DNA from 3 places in the Arthrobacter sp. Y3222053 genome. Region 2 is predicted to be linked to each of the others. Evidence: predicted binding sites of a transcription regulator. Region 2 holds the regulator's gene; each other region holds the start of a gene.
What was found. Region 2 encodes HrcA, which represses chaperone genes, less so after heat shock. Its sites were predicted from a motif close to TTNGCACTCGNNNNNNNCGAGTGCNAA; they were not measured.

Region 1 (4,148 bases), on a different contig from region 2:
GTCCCATGCATGGGCGTCCCCGGCGAGCAGTGCGCCCAGCGAGACATCGGAGACGCCGATGAACATGCTGGCTACGGCCAGCGCCAGGACGGCGAGCCCGGACACGGCAAGGGCCCCGGCCTGGGTAAAGCGGCGGGGCCTGGGCGGTTCTCCGGCCGGTGCCGGAGTCGGGGGAGCGGTGAGCGCTGCGGTCATGTCACGATCCGTGGGAAGTGCCGCGGTTCCGGCCCGGCCGGGCCGGAACCGCGGGAGCGGGGGTGCTAGGAAATGGCTTCCAGGATGGTGTCGACCTGGGACTGCACGTTGTTCAGCCCGTAGCCGACCAGGTACCAGCTGGAGGAATCCAGCATGGTGATCTTCCCGTTCTTCGCGGCGTTGGTGCCCTTCACCAGTTCGTTGTCGAGCACGGCGGAGGCTGCCTCGCCGGCCTGGCCGACGGCGGCGTCGCGGTCGATCACGAACAGGTGGTCCGGGTTGGTGTCGGCGATGTACTCGAAGGACACGGCCTCGCCGTGCTTGCCGTCCGAAGCGATGTCCGCAGCGGTCTGGACGCCCAGCACATCGTGGATCAGGCCGAAGCGGGAGCCGGCGCCGTAAGCGGTCATCTCGCCGCCGCTGGTCATCACGATCAGGCCGGTGCCGGCGTCGGCAGCTGCCGCCTTGGTCTCTTCGACGGACTCGTCCAGGGCGGCCAGGGCCTCGGCGGCTTCCTCTTCCTTGTCGAAGATCTGGCCGAGGATCTCGGTGTTCTCCTCGAAGGAGGCCCACGGGTCCTCGTTCGAGACGCTGAGGTTGATGGTCGGGGCGATCTTGCTGAGCTCCTCGTAGGAGTCGGCGACGCGGCCGGACATGATGATCAGGTCCGGAGCGCCTGCGCTGATGGCCTCGAAGTCCGGCTCCTTCATGCTGCCGATCTTCTCGTATTCCTCGCCGTCGTACTTGGACAGGCTCCCGGGGAAGTTGGCGGCCGGAACGCCGTCCACCTCGACGCCGAGGGCGTCCAGGGTGTCCAGGGCGCCCAGGTCGAAGGCGTAGACGGTCTCGGGGTTCACGGGAACCTCGGTGGTGCCCTGCTCGTGCTCGACGGAGATGGTCGACGGCGTTGTCGACGATGCCTCGGCGTCGGCGGACGCGCTCTCGGTGGAGCAGGCGCTCAGGGCCAGCAGGGACACGAGGGCGGTGCCGGCCAGCAGGCGGGACTTGGCGATCATGGGGGCTCCGTGGATCTCAGGGTGACTTACCGCCGGTGCGGAGAATAGGTCACGCAAATGTTTGCTAATTGGTGCGCGCAGTTGAAAGCTACATGGGTTAGGCAAGGCTAAGCAACTTTCAGTCCCACTCTGTGACACCGGCGTCTTCCGGCTTGACGGAGGCCCGCTTGATGTGCGCTCCGAAGGGGTGCCGCCGTTGCTGGCACTCTGCTTGACCGAGTGCTAACCAGTGCATAAAGTCTCAACTAGCACTCCCGCTGTGCGGGTGCTAATTCCGTAAGGGAAGCGCCAACCGGCACCGCGACGACGGCCAGCGCCAACTTTCGGTCCACAGTCCGTTAGCAGAACTACGCAAAGGAGAGCCCGAGTGTCGGTCTCTATCAAGCCCCTTGAGGATCGTATTGTTGTCCGTCCGCTCGAAGCCGAGCAGACCACCGCTTCCGGCCTGGTGATCCCGGATACCGCGAAGGAGAAGCCCCAGGAGGGGCAGGTCGTCGCGGTTGGACCGGGCCGTGTCGATGACAACGGCAACCGCGTCCCCGTCGATGTTGCCGAGGGCGACGTCGTCATCTACTCCAAGTACGGCGGAACCGAGGTCAAGCACGGCGGCGAGGAGTACCTCATCCTTTCCGCCCGCGACGTCCTCGCTGTCGTCACCAAGTAGTTCCACGGGAGAACCCCGGCCCGATGCGGCCGGGGTTTTCTGACGCAGTTCTCGGAAGGGACACATATGTCTAAGCAGTTGGAGTTCAACGACTCCGCCCGGCGCTCTCTGGAAGCCGGCGTCGACAAGCTGGCCAACACCGTCAAGGTGACCCTGGGCCCGCGCGGCCGCAATGTGGTGCTCGCCAAGACCTGGGGCGCCCCCACCATCACCAATGACGGCGTGACCATCGCCCGCGAGGTGGAGCTGGAGGATCCGTACGAGAACCTCGGCGCCCAGCTGGCGAAGGAAGTCGCGACCAAGACCAACGACGTCGCCGGCGACGGCACCACCACCGCCACCGTGCTCGCACAGGCCCTGGTCAAGGAAGGCCTGCGCAACGTGGCCGCCGGCGCCGCCCCGGGCGCGCTGAAGCGCGGCATCGAGGTGTCCGTGGACGCCGTCGCCAACCGCCTGCTGGAGAACGCCAAGGCCGTCGAAGGCAACCAGGTTGCCCACGTCGCCGCCATCTCGGCACAGAGCATGGAGATCGGCGAGCTGCTGGCCCAGGCCTTCGAGAAGGTCGGCCAGGAAGGCGTCATCACCATCGAGGAATCCTCCTCGACCCAGACCGACCTGGTCGTCACCGAGGGTATGCAGTTCGACAAGGGCTACCTGTCCCCGCACTTCGTCACCGACCCGGAGCGCCAGGAAGCCGTCCTCGAGGACGCGCTCATCCTCATCAACTCCGGCAAGATCTCCTCCGTGGCGGAGTTCCTGCCGCTGCTGGAGAAGGTCCTGCAGGCCGGCAAGCCGCTGTTCATCATCGCCGAGGACGTCGACGGCGAAGCGCTCTCCACCCTCGTGGTCAACAAGCTGCGCGGCACCCTGAACGTCGTGGCCGTCAAGGCCCCGGGCTTCGGAGACCGCCGCAAGGCCATGATGCAGGACATCGCCGTGCTGACCGGCGCCCAGGTCGTGTCCCCGGACCTCGGCCTGAAGCTCGACGCCGTCGGCCTTGAGGTGCTGGGCTCCGCCCGCCGCGTGACCGTCACCAAGGACACCACCACCATCGTCGACGGCGCCGGATCCGAAGCCGACGTCGCCGAGCGGGTCGCCCAGATCCGCGCCGAGGTGGAGCGCACCGACTCCGACTGGGACCGCGAGAAGCTGCAGGAACGCCTGGCCAAGCTCTCCGGCGGCGTCGGCGTCATCCGCGTGGGTGCCGCCACCGAGGTGGAGCTGAAGGAAAAGAAGCACCGCATCGAAGATGCCGTGTCCTCCACCCGCGCCGCCCTCGAAGAAGGCATCGTCGCCGGCGGCGGTTCCGCCCTGGTGCACGCCGCGAAGGCCCTCGACACCGATCCGGAGGTGGCCAAGCTGGAAGGCGACGCCGCCACCGCCGTCGGCCTGGTCCGCCGCGCGCTGGCCCAGCCGCTGCGCTGGATCGCCGAGAACGCCGGGGCCGAAGGCATGGTCGTGGTCTCCAAGGTCGGCGACCTGGAGGTCAACAACGGCTTCAACGCCGCGACCGGCGAATACGGCAACATGATCGACGCCGGCGTCATCGACCCGGTGAAGGTCACCCGCTCGGCGCTGCGCAACGCGGCCTCGATCGCGGCCCTGGTGCTGACCACCGAAGCCCTCGTCGTGGAGAAGCCCTCCGACGACGCGGACGATCACGGCCACCAGCACTAAGCAACACCGCTGAAGAGGAAGTCCCCGCCCGGCAGCCGCCGGGCGGGGACTTTTTCGTCCTCAGGCCGCGGTTCCGGTGCCTGTGACGGCGCTCTCGGTCCCTCCGCACCGGGGGCCGATTTGCACCACGCCGATAAACTCGTGAGGTTGTCCACCGACCGAAAGGGACCCCTCCGTGTCCGCATCCCGGCTCCAGGCGCCAGCCCGGCCTGCCTCCGGCAATCCCGACGCGGCACCCCGCAGCGTGTACCGACCGGAGGTGCAGGGCCTCCGGGCCCTGGCCGTCGTCCTGGTGGTGCTCTACCACGTCTGGCTCGGCCGGGTCTCCGGCGGGGTGGACATCTTCCTGCTGATCTCCGCATTCCTGCTCACCGGATCCTTCGCCCGCCGGCTTGAGGCCGGCCGCCCGCTGGAGCTGGCCCGGTACTGGGCCCGCGCGTTCAAGCGCCTGGTACCGGCGGCCGGCCTGGTCCTGCTGGCGGTGCTGGCGGGTGCGGCGCTGCTGCTGCCGGTCAGCACCTGGAGCGGCCTGTTCCGGCAGGGCTGGGCGTCACTGCTGTACGTCCAGAACTGGGTCCTGGCCAACAGCGCCGTCG
Region 2 (4,148 bases):
GGGTGAAGTTCAGCGCTTCCTTGGATTCCTGGGCCGTGAACGGGCCCCGGTCACGGAAGACCAGATAGATGATCAGGGAAGGGACAAAGCCCAGGATGCCGCCGAAATGGGCCAGGGTTGCCCACTGGCGGTCCTCCGAGGCAGTGAGCGGCAGAGCGTTCGCGGGCGCGCCCTGGTACTCCGGCCGTGTTCCCGCGCCGCGCTCGTCGGGCTGCCGGGGCGGGTGGTTGGGGCGTGTGTTGGACACGGTCTGCATTCCTCCGAGCTCGTGACGCCTTGGTTCAGTGCACGATGGTTCTGATCTTACAAGGGTACTGGCTGCCGGCCGGCCGGCTCACGCCCCCGGGACGGTCAGGAAGTCGATGACCTCCTCAACCCGGCCCAGCAGCGACGGCTCCAGATCGGCATAGGAGCGCACGCCGCCCAGGATCCGCTTCCAGCCCGCCGCGGCGTCGGCGTGGTCGGCATGCGGCCAGCCGAGGCCGCGGAGGATGCCGGTCTTCCAGTCCTGCCCGCGCGGAACCTCCGGCCAGGCGGCCAGGCCGAGCGCGGCGGGCTTGACCGCCTGCCACACGTCCACGTAGGGGTGCCCGACGATCAGCACGTTGCCCGCCGCCCCCTTGGACGCCATGACCTCGGCGGCGATCCGGGACTCCTTGGAGCCGGGCACCAGATGGTCCACCAGCACCCCCAGGCGGCGCTGCGGGCCGGGCTGGAAGTCGCGGACCGCGCCGGCCAGGTCGTCGATGCCGTGCAGGGGTTCGACGACGATGCCTTCGACCCGCAGGTCATCGCCCCACACCTTCTCCACCAGCTCGGCGTCGTGCTTGCCTTCGACCCAGATGCGGCTGGCACGCGCCGTGCGGGCGCGCATCCCTTCGACCTTCACGGAGCCGGAGGCGGTCCGGGCGGGCCTGGCGGGGGCCGGCGCCTGCGTCGGCGGCACCACCTCCACCGGCTGCCCGTCCACCAGGAAACCGAATCCGAGCTCGAACGAGCGGCGCTTGCCGTGCCGGTCCTCCAGCACCACCAGGTGCATGCCGCCGGATTTCTCCACCCGCACGACGGCACCCACCCACCCGGTCTGCACGTCTTCGAGGACCAGGCCGGGAACAGCCTGTTCCTGCGGCAGCTTCCGGCGGGTCGGGGCGGCGAGGTCCTGTGGTCCCCATTGGGAATAGTCGGGCACGGGCGTCCTTCTGTCGGAGCGGTTCACGGAGCCTGCCGGCGCAGTCGCTTCCGGGCCCTTCCGGGCGGGGCGGTTCAATGCTAGCAACGGGGCCGATTCATATTAGACTTAGCACTTGAAGACTGCGAGTGCTAAAGCAGCCGGCGGCCGGCCCACGGACCCGCCGGCCTGGACGGACGAAGGAGGTAACGCATGAGCGAGCCGCGCCGGCTCGAGGTGCTCCGGGCCATCGTCGAGGACTACGTCCATTCCCGGGAGCCGGTCGGTTCCAAGGCCCTCGTCGAGCGCCACCACCTCGGCGTTTCGTCCGCCACCATCCGCAACGACATGGCCGCCCTCGAGGAGGACGGGCTGATCGTCGCCCCGCACACCTCCGCAGGACGGATCCCCACCGACAAGGGCTACCGGCTCTTCGTGGACCGGATCTCCGACGTCAAGCCCCTCTCGGGAGCCGAGCGCCGGGCCATCCAGACCCTGCTGGAAGGCGCAACCGACCTCGACGACGTCATGGACCGCACGGTGCGGCTGCTTGCCCAGCTCACCAGCCAGGTCGCCGTCGTGCAGTATCCGCACCTGGGTGACGCCAAGGTGCGGCACATCGAATTCGTGCTGCTGGCCCCCGCCCAGGTGCTCGTGGTGCTCATCTCGACCACCGGCCGGGTGGAGCAGCGGGTGCTGACGGTGCCGGAGACCGTCGAACCCGACCTGCTGGACCTGCGGCGGCACTTCCTCACCGCCCTCGCCGGAGCGCCGCTGAACAGTCTCGCGGCCCCGCTCGGCGAATGCCTGCACACCGTTCCCGAGCGGCTGCGCCGGACCGCCGCCGCCCTGGCCCGGTGCCTGGAGCAGCTGGCGGGCAACAACCGCGAGGACCGGATCGTCATGGCCGGCACCGCCAACCTGGCCCGCTCCACCGTTGACTTCCCGCTCAGCATCGGCCCGATCCTCGAAGCGCTCGAGGAACAGGTGGTCATGCTGCGTCTGCTCTCGGAAATGCAGCAGGACGCCCGCGGCGTGTCGGTCCGCATCGGCAGCGAGAATGAGCACGGGAGCCTTGCGGAGGCCTCCGTGGTGGCTACCGGCTACACACCGGACGCGTCGGCCAAGGTGGGCGTGCTCGGCCCCACCCGGATGGACTACCCCAACACCATGGCGGCGGTGCGCGCCGTCGCCCGCTATCTGTCCAGGATCCTGAACAACTAGGTTTTGAACAATCACAGCGTCCGTGCACACCATGGAGACCGGTCAGCACCACCCAGCCGACGTGCGGGTGCCGGCAGCCGCGCCGCATGGACGCGGGCTATACAGGAAGCGATGTAACGAGTGAGCGACCACTACCAGGTCCTCGGGGTGTCCCGGGACGCCACCGGAGAAGAAATCAAGAAGGCCTACCGGAAACTGGCCCGCAAGCTGCACCCGGACGTGAACACCGCGCCCGGCGCCGCGGACGAGTTCAAGGCCGTCACCCATGCCTATGAGGTCCTGTCCGACCCCGAGAAGCGTCGGATCTACGACACCACCGGCAACGAAAACGGCACCGATAACGGGTTCGGCGGAGGCTTCGGCGGCCAGGGCTTCGGGTTCCAGGACATCTTTGACACCTTCTTCGGCGGCGCCGGCGGCGGCGGGCGCGGCCCGGCGTCGCGCACCCGCCGCGGACAGGACGCGCTGATCAACGTCCGCATCGACCTGCGCGACGCCGTGTTCGGCACCGACAAGAAGATCGACGTCGAAACGGCCGTCGTCTGCCCCACCTGTGACGGCAGCTGCTGCCAGCCCGGGACCTCCCCGCGCACCTGCGACATCTGCCACGGCACCGGCCAGGTCCAGCGCTCGGTCCGCTCCATCCTGGGCCAGGTCATGACCACCGCGCCCTGCGGCACCTGCCAGGGCTACGGCACCGTCATCCCCGATCCCTGCCACGAATGTGCGGGGGAGGGACGGGTGCGCAGCCGCCGCACGCTGACCATCCGGGTGCCCGCGGGCGTGGCCACCGGCACCCGCATCCAGCTTTCCGGCCAGGGCGAGGCCGGCACCGCCGGCGGCCCGCAGGGCGACCTGTACGTGGAGATCCGGGTCAGCCCCGACCCCACCTTCACCCGCGACGGCGACGACCTGCACGCGACCCTGACCGTGCCGATGACCGCCGCCGCGCTGGGGACCACCGTTACGCTGGCCACCTTCGACGGCGACCGGGAGGTCACCGTCAAGCCCGGCACCCAGTCCGGTGAGGTCACCGTGCTGCGCGGCCTGGGCGTGACCCACCTGCGCGGAGCCGGCCGGGGAGACCTGCACGTGCACCTGCAGGTGGAGACCCCCACCAAGGTCGACGCCGAGCAGGAGGAGCTGCTGCGCCGGCTGGCCGAGCTCCGCGGCGAGCAGTACGCCGAAGGTCGGCTTTCGACCTCCGGATCCGGTGTCTTCGCCAAGCTGCGCGACCGCCTCGGCAACCACTGATCCATGACCAGCCCGATCTTCTACGGCGACCCCGACGCCGTCGCCGCCGCGACGCCGGGGGCGACGTTCGTCCTTGACGGAGCCGAGGCCCGGCACGCGGTCTCGGTGAAGCGGCTGGCAGCGGGCGAGGACGTGGACATCGCGGACGGCCGGGGCCTGCGCCTGGCCGGACGGGTGCTTGCCGCCGCGCCGGCGCGCCTGGAGGTGGAGGTCCTTGCCCGGGTCGAGGAGCCGGAACCGGAGGGGCGGTTCATTCTCGTACAGGCCCTGGCCAAGGGCGACCGGGACCTGCAGGCGGTGGAATCGGCCGTCGAGCTCGGCGTGGACGAGGTGGTTCCGTGGCAGGCGGACCGCAGCATCGTCCGCTGGAACGCCGACAAGGCGGCAAAGGCCCGGGCCAAGTGGCAGGGCCTTGCCGCGGCCGCAGCCAAGCAGTCGCGGCGGGCGCGGATTCCCGAGGTCGCCGAGGTTGCCACCTCCCGCGCGCTGCCCGGGCGACTGG
Region 3 (4,148 bases), on a different contig from region 2:
TTCAACGAGTCCATCAAGGACTTCGCCCGCGCTTCCTTCGCCTACGGCCTGCAGCGCAACTACCCGGTGTACCTCTCCACCAAGAACACGATCCTGAAGGCCTACGACGGCCAGTTCAAGGACCTGTTCCAGGAGGTCTTCGACAACGAGTTCAAGGACCAGTTCGAAGCCGCCGGCCTCACCTACGAGCACCGCCTGATCGACGACATGGTCGCTTCGGCCATGAAGTGGGAAGGCGGCTACGTCTGGGCCTGCAAGAACTACGACGGCGACGTCCAGTCCGACACCGTGGCCCAGGGCTTCGGCTCGCTCGGCCTGATGACCTCCGTGCTGATGACCCCGGACGGCAAGACCGTCGAGGCTGAAGCGGCCCACGGTACGGTGACCCGCCACTACCGCCAGCACCAGCAGGGCAAGCCCACCTCCACCAACCCGATCGCCTCGATCTTCGCGTGGACCCGTGGCCTGATGCACCGCGGCAAGCTGGACAACACCCCCGAGGTCATCAACTTCGCCGAGACCCTGGAAGACGTCGTCGTCAAGACCGTCGAGTCCGGCAAGATGACCAAGGACCTGGCCCTGCTCGTGGGCAAGGACCAGGAATGGCTCACCACCGAGGACTTCCTCGCCGCACTGGACGAGAACCTCAAGGCCCGCCTGGGCTAGATCCGACCGGATCAGTGCAACCGCGTTCGGCGCGGCCCCGCGGAAGGGGCCGCGCCGAACGGCGTTAACGCGCCCGTAACAAAGTCGCAGGCCCCCGGGTGCGGTGCCAGCATATGGGGATGCCAACGAACCAGCCTGCGGAGACCGCCCGCCGCGCCGAGGAACGCAGCGCCCGGGTGGCCGTCACGCTCTTCCCCCTGCTCATCCTGGCCGGAGGAGCGGTGGCCCTGTTCTTTCCGGATCCCTTCACAGGGCTGTCCCCGTTCATCAACCCGGGCCTGATGCTCATCATGTTCGGCATGGGCCTGACCCTGACCCTGCCGGACTTCGGGCTCGTGGTCCGCCAGCCCCTTCCCGTGCTCCTCGGAGTGCTGGCTCAGTACCTGATCATGCCCCTGCTCGGCTGGGCGATCTCCGCCGCCCTGGGACTGCCGCCGGCCCTGGCCGCCGGGGTCATTCTCGTCGGCTGCGCGCCGGGCGGCACCGCCTCCAACGTCGTGACCTACCTGGCCCGCGGCAACGTCGCCCTGTCAGTGGCCATGACGAGCGTCTCCACGCTGCTGGCCCCGCTGTTCACCCCGCTGCTCACTCTCTGGCTGGCCGGACAGTACCTGCCCGTGGATCCGGCGTCCATGGCGCTGTCGATCGTGCAGATCGTGCTGGTCCCGGTGGTCCTGGGGCTGGCCGTGCGGGCACTCCTGCCGCGGCTGGTGGACCGCGTCCTGCCCGCCCTGCCCTGGGTCTCGGTGGCAGCGATCACCTTCGTGGTGATCGCCGTCGTCGCCGGCAGCGCCGAGGCGATCTTCAGCGCCGGCCTGCTGATCCTGCTGGCCGTGGTGCTGCACAACGCGTTGGGCTATGCGCTCGGCTACGGCGCGGCCAAGGCCTTCCGGCTGCCGGTGCCGTCCCGCCGCACCATGGCGGTGGAGGTGGGCATGCAGAACTCGGGGCTGGCAGCCGGGCTGGCCAAGACCTACTTCGCCCCCGAGGCCGCGCTGCCGGGCGCGGTGTTCTCCGTCTGGCACAACGTCTCCGGCGCCCTGATGGCCGCCATCTGGCGACGCAGCGGCGCCGCCGCCCGGGTGGAGGAACCCGCTCCGCGCTGACCCCGGCGGCCGGACACGGCAGGGAGCCGGGGAAAGCATGTGCCTTCGCCCCGGCTCCCTGCCGTGATCACTGCATCAGCGTGTCAATGCGCCGATTTCCGGCCTCAGCTGCCCGACCCCGGGGTTCCGGCTGAGCCATGGCCGCCGGAGCCGCCTTCGGAGCCCCCGCCCATGGACCCGGATCCGCCGGAGGACATGCCGCTGCCCGAGGAGGAGCTGCTGCTGACCGACGCCGGTTCGCTGGTGGCCGAGCCGGAAATCGTCTCGCCGTCCTTGTAGGACGCCGAGACCTCGATCTTCCGCGGCTTGGCGCGCTCTGATACCGGGATGTGCACGCTCAGCACGCCGTTTTCGTAACGTGCGGAGATGTTGTCGATATCGATGCCCTGGCCGAGGTTCAGCTGCCGCAGGAAGGTGCCGGATTCCCGCTCGCGGGTCAGCCAGGTCGCGCCGTCAGGCACATTGATGGTCCGCTCGGCGCGGATCGTCAGCAGCTGCCCGTCCACGTCGACGTCCACGGAGCCGGGGTCGATGCCGGGCAAATCGGCGTTGAGAATGTAGTGGTCGCCCTGCCGGTACAGGTCTATGGGCATCAGCCGCAGCCGCTGGCGGGGATCCAGGAGGGCGCCCGCCATCCGGTCGAGTTCCCGGAACGGATCGAATTTCATGGCCATTGTCATCAACTCCTTGTTCACACCGCCCGCCGGTCGGGCCGGTGGTAGTTCTTAGCGCTGCAGAAGGGTCGATAACTTGAGTCCGAAGGGCTCAAGATGGCAATAACGTTAGCACTCGGGTGTGTAGAGTGCCAGACTCCGCGCCAAAAACGCCCGGCGCCGGAACGGAAATCATGCCGCGGGCCACAGATGGACCGGATCGTTGCTGTGCATGAGCTCCCGATAGCGCCGGGTCATCTCCGCCAGGGCGTCGGGGCGGTCCATTCCCTCCGCCTCCAGGGCCAGGACCGTCTCGGACTGCCACGCGGCGCCGTTGCGCTCGGTGCGGGCCCGTTCGCGGAGCACGTTCAGGTACCGGTCCACCAGGGCGTCGTCCACGCCGAGTTCGCGCAGCCCGCGCTCCGCCTCGGGTAGCAGGTGACGGAGGATCAGTTCCGCCACCGGGATCTCTCCGATGCCCGGCCAGTACACCGACGCCGCCAGTCCGCGCCGGGCGCAGGCCAGGAAGTTCTCGGTGGCGGTCTTGAATGCCATGCGCGTCCACAGGGGTCGCTCCGAGGTTCGCATCACCTGCATCAGCCCGTAGAAGAAGGCCGCATTCGCCACCACGTCCAGGACCGTCGGCCCGGCCGGCAGCACCCGGTTCTCCAGCCGGAGGTTCGGCACCCGGCCCCCCGGGTCGTAGATCGGCCGGTTCCAGCGGTACACGGTTCCGTTGTGCAGCCTCAGTTCCGGCAGCAGGGGAGCCCCCGCCTCCGTGTGGACGCCGGAGTTGTCTGAGAGCTCGGGCAGGAGGGCGGGAAAATAGCGGACGTTTTCCTCGAACAGGTCGAAGATCGAGGTGATCCACCGTTCGCCGAACCAGACCCGGGGGCGGACGCCCTGATTGCGCATCTCCGGAGGGCGGGTGTCGATGGCCTGCTTGAACAGCTCGATGCGCGTCTCCTGCCAGAGCAGGCGCTCCAGGAAAACCGGAGAGTTGGCGGCCAGCGCCACTTGGGGAGCGGCGATCACCTGAGCCGCGTTCCATGCCGGTGCGAACTCCTCCGGCCGCAGCTCCAGGTGCAGCTGGACCGAGGTGCAGGCAGCCTCGGGCGCGATGCTCGCGGCATAGAAGGACAGGGTTTCCGGTCCGGTCAGGTTCAGCAGCACGTCCTCGCCGCGGGCCTGGAGCACGGAGGTGTTGAGGGCGGCGTAGCGGTGGCCGCTGCTGAGCCATTCATCCGTCGTGAGGATTTCAGGCCTGAGGGTAGGCAGGATGCCCACCATCAGGATCCCCGTCTCCAGGCCCGACGCCTGCTCCTCGGCCCGGTTCAGCTGACTCCGCAGGCTGTCCTCGAGGCGCTGCAGTCCGTCACCGGCGATCCCGAGGGCCGGGTGGTTCATCTCGATGTTGAAGGCGCCGATCTCCGTCTGGAAGGCGGGATCGGCGATACGGTCCAGGACGGCGTCGTTGCGCATGGCGGGGGAGCCGTCCTTGTTGATGAGGTTCAGCTCCAGCTCAAGCCCGATGCAGGCCGAATCCGCGAACTCTGCCGTGCCCAGGAACCTGGCAAAGCGGTCGAGGTTCTCCAACAGCCGCTGCCGGTACCGGGTCCGCTGCTCACGGCTGAATTCCCTGCTGTTGACTTCCGCGCCCATGGATGAAGATAACCACGGCGGATAGGGGATGTATAGCGTTCCGGGAACCGGAAATACACCG

Region 1: a site for HrcA is predicted at 1,411-1,437, ahead of groES (co-chaperone GroES). Genes of this name have one in related genera too.
Region 3: a site for HrcA is predicted at 2,555-2,581, ahead of AC5RUW_RS09800 (Hsp20/alpha crystallin family protein). Genes of this name have one in related genera too.

What each region holds. Positions count from the first base shown of each region.
Region 1 covers NZ_JBNHIA010000004.1:91,919-96,066, reverse strand. The annotation lists gene AC5RUW_RS11730 (ABC transporter permease) at 1-195, opposite strand, end outside; gene AC5RUW_RS11725 (siderophore ABC transporter substrate-binding protein) at 261-1,211, opposite strand; gene groES (co-chaperone GroES) at 1,579-1,875, shown strand; gene groL (chaperonin GroEL) at 1,942-3,552, shown strand; gene AC5RUW_RS11710 (acyltransferase family protein) at 3,812-4,148, shown strand, end outside.
Region 2 covers NZ_JBNHIA010000002.1:294,352-298,499, forward strand. The annotation lists gene AC5RUW_RS05615 (DUF4870 domain-containing protein) at 1-256, opposite strand, end outside; gene AC5RUW_RS05620 (DUF3097 domain-containing protein) at 335-1,189, opposite strand; gene hrcA (heat-inducible transcriptional repressor HrcA) at 1,382-2,392, shown strand; gene dnaJ (molecular chaperone DnaJ) at 2,513-3,646, shown strand; gene AC5RUW_RS05635 (16S rRNA (uracil(1498)-N(3))-methyltransferase) at 3,650-4,148, shown strand, end outside.
Region 3 covers NZ_JBNHIA010000003.1:378,350-382,497, reverse strand. The annotation lists gene AC5RUW_RS09810 (NADP-dependent isocitrate dehydrogenase) at 1-666, shown strand, start outside; gene AC5RUW_RS09805 (bile acid:sodium symporter family protein) at 786-1,772, shown strand; gene AC5RUW_RS09800 (Hsp20/alpha crystallin family protein) at 1,877-2,446, opposite strand; gene AC5RUW_RS09795 (glutamate-cysteine ligase family protein) at 2,618-4,087, opposite strand.